DNA from 2 places in the Escherichia marmotae genome. Region 2 is predicted to be linked to the other one. Evidence: predicted binding sites of a transcription regulator. Region 2 holds the regulator's gene; the other holds the start of a gene.

Region 1 (5,210 bases), 1.1 Mb from region 2:
GGTATAACCGCCGAACTGATCCACCTGATTGGACGTTGCTTCAATCAGTAGTGGCGTTTGGTTTGAGAAGGCGTAGCGGATGGCAGCTTCCAGCACCAGCGGATGTGCGGAACAAACGGCATAAATCCCATTTGTTTTGCCCCCTTTGTGCTGCCTCACCATTTCTGTCAGATGTTTCACTTTCCTCTCCAGTTTAGATTACTGCAACCTTGATCTTTCGTTTTCTTTCAATTGATACTGCGTCATGGTGAGATAAAAATAAAACGAAAGATAATAGTTTTCTGATTTGATTCACAAAAGAAACATAATGAAAGCTCCTGAAACGAGGGGCGCTTGCGTCAATGGGCAATGTGGGCTTGCATTTGGTTAATAGAAAGGCGTTAATAAGCAAAACGAAATGAAACGAAAGCTTTACGAAAGGACTTACTATGAGTAATACCGACGCTTCAGGCGAGAAGCGAGTAACAGGCACCAGTGAGAGACGAGAACAGATCATTCAGCGCCTGCGGCAGCAAGGAAGTGTGCAAGTTAATGATCTATCGGCATTGTACGGCGTTTCTACGGTGACGATCCGTAACGATCTGGCATTTCTGGAAAAGCAGGGGATCGCCGTGCGTGCTTATGGTGGCGCGTTGATCTGCGATAGCACGACACCGTCAGTCGAACCTTCGGTGGAAGATAAAAGTGCGCTCAACACTGCGATGAAACGCAGCGTTGCGAAAGCTGCTGTTGAGCTGATTAAGCCTGGCCATCGCGTGATCCTCGACTCCGGAACCACAACCTTTGAGATTGCCCGTCTGATGCGCAAGCATACTGACGTGATTGCGATGACCAACGGTATGAACGTGGCTAATGCTTTGCTGGAAGCTGAGGGCGTTGAGCTACTGATGACCGGCGGGCATTTGCGCCGTCAGTCACAATCTTTTTATGGCGATCAGGCTGAACAATCGCTGCAAAATTACCACTTCGACATGCTGTTTCTCGGTGTAGATGCTATCGATCTGGAGCGCGGCGTCAGTACGCACAATGAAGATGAAGCCCGTTTGAACCGCCGGATGTGCGAAGTTGCGGAACGGATCATCGTGGTCACTGATTCCAGTAAGTTCAATCGCTCCAGTTTACATAAGATCATTGATACCCAGCGGATCGATATGATCATTGTCGATGAAGGCATTCCTGCGGATAGTCTGGAAGGGCTACGAAAGGCCGGGGTTGAGGTGATTCTGGTCGGGGAGAATGCGTCTTCGCTATGACTTACTATGCCCGATAAACGTGTGCCATCGGGCATAATACAAATTGAGTTATCAAGTCACCGGTGCCGGGTTAAACACCGCCAGTTGGTTATGCAACCCCCATTGGTCTGAGAAGGTTTTCTTCTTTCCGCTGGCAACGTCGAGAATAAAGTGGAACAGTTTCCAGCCCACCTCTTCAATCGTCTCTTCGCCGGTGGCGATGGTGCCCGCATTAATATCCATCAAATCAAACCAACGGTTCGCCAGTTCAGTGCGGGTTGCCATTTTAATGACCGGCACTGCCATCAGGCCGTAAGGTGTGCCGCGACCGGTCGTAAATACTTGAACGGTAATTCCTGAAGCCACCTGTTGGGTGCCACAGACAAAGTCGCTGGCTGGCGTCGCGGCGTAAATTAATCCACGTTTGGTCGGACGCTGCCCTGGCGACAGCACTTCTACAATCGCGCTTTTACCTGATTTGGCAATGGAGCCGAGAGCCTTCTCCACGACGTTTGCCAGACCGCCTTTTTTGTTTCCCGGCGAAGGGTTGGCGCTGCGGTCGGTTTTCCCCATATTGAGATAGTTGTCGTACCATTCCATCTCTTCCAGCAGACGCTTACCGACCTCTTCGTTAACGGCGCGCGGCGTCAGCAGATGAATGGCGTCGCGTACTTCCGTCACTTCCGAGAACATCACCGTTGCACCGCAGCGCACCAGCAGATCAGACGCATAGCCAACCGCCGGATTGGCTGTCACGCCAGAAAACGCATCGCTGCCGCCGCACTGCATACCAACAACCAGTTCTGAAGCCGGGCAGGTTTCTCGCTGACGTTGATTCAGCTTGTGCAGATGGCGTTCGGCAACCTGCAAAATATCCTCAACCATTGACTGAAAACCGACATGCTTTTCATCCTGCAAGCTGACAATACTGGCGCTTTCCAGTGGAATAGCCTGCACATCGTCCGTACCGACCAGCAGGCGCTCTGGTTGCAATTTCTCGCATCCGAGGCCAATCACCATCACCTCACCGCCAAAGTTTGGGTTCAGCGAAATGTTGTGAATGGTTCGAATAGGCACCACCGCCGCTGGGGCATTAATCGCCACGCCACAGCCGTACAGGTGATTCAGCCCCACCACACCATCGACGTTCGGGTATTTCGGCAGCAGGTCGCGCTCAATAATTTTCACCACGTAATCGACGACGCCTGCCACACAATGCACGCTGGTCGTGATGCCGAGCAGGTTCTTGGTGCCCACACTGCCATCGGCATTGCGATAGCCTTCAAAGGTATAACCTTCCAGCGGCGGTAAAGGTTCCGGCACTTTGGTTGCCAGAGGCAAAGTATGTAAGGGGGGCGCTTCAGGCAGAACCACCATCGATTCATCGATCCAGCTTCCACGTGGGATGGCGCGCATGGCGTAACCAATCACTTCGCCATAACGAATAATTTCGCCATCAGCAGGAATGTCGATCAATGCGACTTTATGCCCCTGGGGAATATGCTCAATTAATTCCAGGCCGTCCGGAAAACGCGTTCCTGCTTTCAGGCCATTATCATTAACAATAATTGCCACATTATCTGTGTCATGAACTTTTATATAAAACGCAGTCGGCGTTTCTTGTCTTATTTCGATATTGGCCATTGTTCAATATTCTCCAGCCAGGGGGATATTAAAATGAGCATTAGATCTCATTTAAAAATAAATAACTTCATTAGGTGAAATAAGAATGTCAGGAGTTTAACGGTAGAAATGTGATCAATGTCAATCATTTCAGGGATTGCGACGCTACCCGGCAAGGCAAAGCGTAAATCTGTGCTTTAGCGCGCAATGTTATGTGCATATGCTCAAAATAATATTTAAATTACATTATTTAAGTTCGCATTTGCACAATGATTATTATTACCCCGCTGCTTATACTAATTCACGAGGCCATTGTCATAACTATATGAATGGAACTCATAAATAATACCTTCCCAATAATAAAAATCAACATAAGTACCCGAGGTAAATAAAATGATTCTGGACACCATTGAAGAAAAAAAGAAAAGCGTGCATACCCGCTATTTAATATTATTTATTATTTTTATTGTGACAGCCGTTAACTATGCCGACCGTGCAACGCTGTCGATTGCCGGTACTGAAGTAGCAAAAGAACTGCAATTAAGCACGGTTTCGATGGGGTACATTTTCTCCGCTTTTGGCTGGGCCTATCTGCTAATGCAAATCCCTGGCGGCTGGCTGCTGGATAAGTTTGGATCGAAGAAAGTTTACACTTACAGCCTCTTTTTCTGGTCGCTGTTTACCTTCCTGCAAGGCTTTGTCGATATGTTCCCTATTGCCTGGGCAGGGATCTCCATGTTCTTCATGCGCTTTATGTTGGGCTTCTCGGAAGCGCCGTCATTCCCGGCGAACGCCCGTATTGTTGCTGCCTGGTTCCCGACTAAAGAACGCGGAACAGCTTCCGCCATCTTTAACTCGGCGCAATATTTCTCGCTGGCGCTCTTTTCGCCACTGCTTGGCTGGCTGACTTTCGCCTGGGGCTGGGAGCACGTCTTTACCGTTATGGGGGGGATTGGTTTTGTACTAACGGCGCTGTGGATTAAGTTGATTCATAACCCGACAGACCATCCGCGCATGTCTGCGGAAGAGTTGAAGTTTATCTCCGAAAATGGTGCGGTGGTCGATATGGATCACAAAAAGCCAGGCGGTGCGACAGCAAGCGGTCCTAAGCTGCATTACATCAAGCAATTGCTCTCTAACCGCATGATGCTGGGGGTATTTTTCGGGCAATATTTTATCAACACCATCACTTGGTTCTTCCTCACCTGGTTCCCGATTTATCTGGTACAGGAAAAGGGGATGTCGATTCTGAAAGTCGGCCTGGTTGCGTCGATTCCGGCATTGTGTGGATTTGCTGGCGGCGTGCTTGGGGGTGTCTTCTCGGATTATCTGATCAAACGCGGTTTGTCACTGACTCTGGCACGTAAGCTACCAATTGTGCTGGGAATGTTGCTGGCTTCCACCATCATCTTATGTAACTACACCAACAACGCCACGCTGGTGGTCATGCTGATGGCGTTAGCCTTCTTTGGCAAAGGATTTGGCGCACTGGGCTGGCCGGTGGTTTCCGATACCGCACCGAAAGAGATTGTTGGCCTCTGCGGCGGCGTCTTTAACGTCTTTGGCAATGTCGCCTCCATTGTCACTCCACTGGTGATTGGTTACCTGGTTAGTGAACTGCATTCCTTCAATGCGGCGCTGGTATTTGTGGGATGTTCGGCGCTGATGGCAATGGCCTGCTACCTCTTCGTGGTTGGTGACATTAAACGTATGGAATTGCAGAAATAAGCAAAGGTATAAGCGATGAATAATGATATTTTCCCCAATAAGTTCAAAGCCGCGTTGGCTGCGAAACAGGTACAGATTGGCTGCTGGTCAGCACTTTCCAACCCGATCAGCACTGAAGTTCTTGGTTTGGCTGGCTTTGACTGGCTGGTGCTGGATGGCGAACATGCGCCAAACGATATTTCCACGTTCATCCCGCAGTTGATGGCGTTGAAAGGTAGCGCCAGTGCGCCAGTAGTGAGGGTGCCGACCAACGAACCGGTGATTATTAAGCGCCTGTTAGATATCGGTTTTTACAACTTCCTGATCCCCTTTGTCGAAACGGAAGAAGACGCGGTACAGGCGGTAGCATCAACGCGTTATCCACCAGAAGGTATTCGCGGCGTCTCCGTTTCTCATCGCGCCAATATGTTTGGCACCGTACCGGACTATTTCGCCCGGTCGAATAAGAACATCGCCATTCTGGCGCAAATCGAAAGCCAGCAGGGCGTCGATAACGTTGACGCCATCGCTGCGACCGAAGGCGTTGATGGCATTTTCGTTGGCCCCAGCGATCTGGCGGCGGCATTAGGTCATCTCGGCAATGCGTCACATCCGGAGGTACAAAAAGCGATTCAACATATTTTCAAC
Region 2 (5,210 bases):
AGCGTTACCTGGTGAATCTGTTAAAAGCCAATGCAGCGCGTAAACTGAAGGCGTACCCCGGAACACTGCCGATAGATCTCTCGCAGTTGAAATCGGTGCGCCGCATCCGCGAATTTGACGATCTGATCACCGCCAAAATTCACGGCTATGCTGACGCCATCGACTATTATCGTCAGTGTAGCGCCATGCCGCTGCTCAATCGGATCGCCAAACCGACACTAATTATTCATGCCAAAGACGATCCGTTTATGGATCATCAGGTGATCCATAAACCGGAAAATTTACCCACGCAGGTGGAGTATCAACTGACCGAACATGGCGGTCACGTTGGCTTCATTAGCGGTACGTTACTCCACCCGCAAATGTGGCTTGAGTCACGCATTCCTGACTGGTTATCAATGTATCTGGAGGCGAAATCATGTTGATTCCCTGGCAAGACCTCTCCCCCGAAACGCTGGAAAATTTAATTGAAAGTTTTGTGTTACGCGAAGGCACAGATTATGGTGAACATGAGCGTACACTTGAACAGAAAACCGCCGACGTCAAACGCCAGCTACAATGCGGAGAAGCGGTGCTGGTATGGTCGGAGCTGCACGAAACGGTCAATATCATGCCGCGTAGTCAGTTTCGCGAATAACCTGCAACCGTCGGCGGACAAGATAATAATGATAGCCAGGTCATGGAGTTACTATGTCTGCCAAACATCCGGTCATTGCAGTAACAGGATCCAGCGGCGCGGGGACCACCACCACCAGCCTCGCGTTTCGTAAAATATTCGCGCAGTTAAATCTGCATGCAGCCGAGGTGGAAGGCGACAGTTTTCACCGTTACACCCGCCCGGAAATGGACATGGCGATCCGCAAAGCGCGCGATGCCGGGCGGCATATCAGCTACTTCGGTCCCGAGGCCAACGACTTCGGCCTGCTGGAACAAACCTTCACTGAATACGGGCTGAGCGGCAAAGGCCAGTCGCGCAAATATCTGCACACCTACGATGAAGCCGTGCCGTGGAACCAGGTGCCCGGTACGTTTACCCCGTGGCAGGCGCTGCCAGAACCGACCGATGTGCTGTTTTATGAAGGATTGCACGGCGGCGTGGTTACGCCACAACATAACGTCGCGCAGCATGTAGATTTATTGGTTGGGGTCGTGCCTATCGTTAACCTGGAGTGGATTCAAAAACTCATCCGCGATACTGGCGAGCGCGGACACTCACGAGAAGCAGTGATGGACTCGGTAGTGCGCTCAATGGAAGACTATATCAACTACATCACGCCGCAGTTTTCCCGCACTCATATCAACTTCCAGCGCGTCCCCACTGTTGACACGTCTAACCCTTTCGCTGCAAAAGGCATCCCGTCGTTGGATGAAAGTTTTGTGGTGATTCATTTTCGTAATCTGGAAGGGATCGATTTCCCTTGGCTGCTGGCGATGTTACAAGGCTCATTCATTTCCCACATCAATACGTTAGTGGTGCCGGGAGGTAAAATGGGTCTGGCAATGGAGTTAATTATGCTGCCGCTGGTACAACGACTGATGGAAGGGAAGAAAATCGAGTAAATGTTCTTATATGCCGGATAAAATAATATCCGGCATCATATTTTAATCATTAAATCACGCGGCTATCACTTCATAGGAGTGGGTAATATTCACGGCTTTCTCTAGCATCAGCGCTACCGAACAATACTTCTCGGCAGAGAGATCCACCGCTCGCGAAACCGCCGCGTCCTTCAGGTCGTGACCTGTGACGATAAAATGCAAATTGATGTGCGTAAACAGGCGCGGTGCCTCTTCGCGACGTTCAGAGGTCAATTTTACTTCACAATCGACCACATCCTGACGCCCTTTTTGCAGGATAGAAACCACATCAATGGCGCTGCAACCGCCTGCCGCCATCAACACCATTTCCATCGGACTTGGCGCTTTATCGCCAGAATTACCGTCCATTAAAATCTGGTGACCCGAGGCTGACTCGCCCAAAAAAGTTAACCCTTCGACCCACTTCACACGCGCTTGCATAATCGGAACTCCATTGCGTCAATTTTCCTGACAGAGTACGCGTACTGACCAAATCGCGCAACGGAAGGCGACCTGGGTCATGCTGAAGCGAGACACCAGGAGACACAACGCGAAAGCTATGCTAAAACAGTCAGGATGCTACAGTAATACATTGATGTACTGCATGTATGTAAAAGACGTCACATTACCGTGCAGTTCAGTTGATAGCCCCTTCCCAGGTAGCGGGAAGCACATTTCGGCAATCCAGAGACAGCGGCGTTTTCTGGCTCTGGAGAAAGCTTATAACAGAGGATAACCGCGCATGGTGCTTGGCAAACCGCAAACAGACCCGACTCTCGAATGGTTCTTGTCTCATTGCCACATTCATAAGTACCCATCCAAGAGCACGCTTATTCACCAGGGTGAAAAAGCGGAAACGCTGTATTACATCGTTAAAGGCTCTGTGGCAGTGCTGATTAAAGACGAGGAGGGTAAAGAAATGATCCTCTCCTATCTGAATCAGGGTGATTTTATTGGCGAATTGGGCCTGTTTGAAGAAGGCCAGGAACGTAGCGCATGGGTACGTGCGAAAACCGCCTGTGAAGTAGCTGAGATTTCCTACAAAAAATTCCGTCAATTAATTCAGGTGAACCCGGATATTCTGATGCGTCTCTCCGCACAGATGGCGCGTCGTCTGCAAGTCACTTCAGAGAAAGTGGGCAACCTGGCATTCCTCGACGTTACAGGTCGTATTGCACAGACACTGCTGAATCTGGCGAAACAACCCGATGCCATGACTCACCCGGACGGTATGCAAATCAAAATTACCCGTCAGGAAATCGGTCAGATTGTTGGCTGTTCTCGTGAAACCGTGGGACGTATTCTGAAGATGCTGGAAGATCAGAACCTGATCTCTGCACACGGAAAAACCATCGTCGTTTACGGCACCCGTTGATCCCATCGGAGTGCCGCGTTACCTGGTAGCGCGCCGTTTTGTTTAAGCCGATGTGGCGCAGACTGATTTATCATCCCGACATCAACTACGCACTACGACAAACACTGGTGCTATGTTTGCCCGTGGCCGTTGGTCTATTGCTTGGCGAATTAAGACTCGGGCTGCTCTTTTCTCTCGTCCCCGCCTGTTGCAATATTGCGGGGCTTGATACTCCTCATAAGCGTTTTTTCAAACACTTAATCATTGGTGCGTCGCTGTTTGCCACTTGTAGCTTGCTAACGCAACTGCTGCTGGAAAAAGATATCCCCCTACCCTTTCTGCTGACGGGGTTAACGTTGATACTTGGCGTCACTGCTGAGTTAGGGCCATTGCATGCAAAATTACTTCCCGCATCGCTACTCGCCGCCATTTTTACCCTCAGTCTGGCGGGATATATGCCGGTCTGGGAACCGTTGCTCATCTACGCGTTAGGCACGCTCTGGTATGGACTGTTTAACTGGTTCTGGTTCTGGCTCTGGCGTGAGCAACCGTTACGCGAGTCGCTTAGCCTGCTGTACCGTGAACTGGCGGATTACTGTGAAGCCAAATACAGCCTGCTTACTCAGCACACCGATCCCGAAAATGCTCTGCCACCATTGTTGGTGCGTCAGCAAAAAGCGGTCGATTTAATTACCCAGTGTTATCAGCAAATGCATATGCTTTCCGCGCAAAATAATACGGACTACAAGCGGATGCTGCGTATTTTCCAGGAGGCGCTGGACTTACAGGAACATATCTCGGTCAGTTTGCATCAGCCGGAAGAGGTGCAAAAGCTGGTCGAGCGGAGCCATGCGGAGGAAGTTATCCGCTGGAATGCACAAACTGTCGCCGCCCGCCTGCGCGTGCTGGCTGATGACATTCTTTATCATCGCCTGCCGACACGTTTTACGATGGATAAGCAAATTGGCGCGCTGGAAAAAATCGCCCGCCAGCATCCGGATAACCCCGTGGGACAATTTTGCTACTGGCACTTTAGTCGCATCGCCCGCGTGCTACGAACGCAAAAACCACTTTATGCCCGCGATCTGCTGGCAGATAAACAGCGGCGAATGCCGTTACTCCCGGCGCTGAAAAGCTATCTTTCCCTGAAATCGCCAGCGCTGCGTAATGCCGGACGATTGAGTGTGATGCTAAGTGTTGCCAGCCTGATGGGCACCGCGCTGCATTTGCCGAAATCCTATTGGATATTAATGACGGTATTATTGGTGACGCAAAATGGTTATGGCGCTACTCGCCTGCGGATTGTGAATCGTTCTGTGGGAACCGTGGTCGGGTTAATCATTGCGGGTGTTGCGCTGCACTTTAAAATTCCCGAAGGTTACACCCTGACGTTGATGCTGATTACCACGCTCGCCAGCTATCTGATATTGCGTAAGAACTACGGCTGGGCGACGGTCGGTTTTACCATTACCGCTGTGTATACCCTGCAACTGCTGTGGCTGAATGGTGAGCAATACATCATCCCACGCCTCATTGATACCATCATCGGCTGTCTGATTGCCTTCGGTGGCACGGTATGGCTGTGGCCGCAGTGGCAGAGTGGTTTACTGCGCAAGAACGCCCATGACGCCTTAGAAACTTACCAGGAGGCTATTCGTCTGATCCTCAGTAAAGATCCGCAACCCACGCCACTTGCCTGGCAGCGAATGCGGGTGAATCAGGCGCATAACACCCTGTATAACTCGCTGAATCAGGCGATGCAGGAACCGGCGTTTAACAGCCATTATCTGGCAGACATGAAACTGTGGGTAACACATAGTCAGTTTATTGTTGAACATATCAATGCCATGACCACACTGGCGCGGGAACACCGGTCATTGCCGCCGGAACTGGCGCAGGAGTACTTGCAGTCTTGTGAAATCGCCATTCAGCGTTGTCAGCAACGACTGGAATATGATGAACCGGGTAGTTCTGGTGACGCCAATATCATCGACTCGCCAGAGATGCTGCCACACGAAGGTGCGTCCGGCACGCTGGAGCAGCATTTACAACGCGTTATTGGCCATCTGAATACGATGCACACCATTTCAGCAATGGCCTGGCGGCAGCGACCACACCACGGGATTTGGTTGAGTCGCAAGTTGCGGGATTCGAAGGCGTAATTTATTCATCGCCAGAACAAAATCGAGGGTCAGATAAGGCACATACGCCGTATCCGACGCCCTTTGCCTGGTGCGACGCTTACCGCGTCTTATCAGGCTTACTCCCGTTTTACGCC

The links. Region 2 encodes CRP, which controls carbon source genes, mostly activating them, when cyclic AMP is high. Its sites were predicted from a motif close to ATGTGANNNNNNTCACAT; they were not measured.
Region 1: garD (galactarate dehydratase) is a predicted target of CRP. The motif match lies at 2,985-3,002, and genes of this name have one in related genera.

Annotation. Positions count from the first base shown of each region.
Region 1 covers NZ_CP025979.1:3,908,552-3,913,761, reverse strand. The annotation lists gene kbaZ (tagatose-bisphosphate aldolase subunit KbaZ) at 1-180, opposite strand, end outside; gene agaR (aga operon transcriptional regulator AgaR) at 429-1,253, shown strand; gene garD (galactarate dehydratase) at 1,305-2,876, opposite strand; gene garP (galactarate/glucarate/glycerate transporter GarP) at 3,249-4,583, shown strand; gene garL (2-dehydro-3-deoxyglucarate aldolase) at 4,599-5,210, shown strand, end outside.
Region 2 covers NZ_CP025979.1:2,807,938-2,813,147, forward strand. The annotation lists gene C1192_RS14625 (hydrolase) at 1-425, shown strand, start outside; gene C1192_RS14630 (YheU family protein) at 419-637, shown strand; gene C1192_RS14635 (phosphoribulokinase) at 691-1,560, shown strand; gene C1192_RS14640 (OsmC family protein) at 1,615-2,019, opposite strand; gene crp (cAMP-activated global transcriptional regulator CRP) at 2,321-2,953, shown strand; gene C1192_RS14655 (YccS/YhfK family putative transporter) at 3,004-5,094, shown strand; gene argD (bifunctional acetylornithine/succinyldiaminopimelate transaminase) at 5,204-5,210, opposite strand, start outside.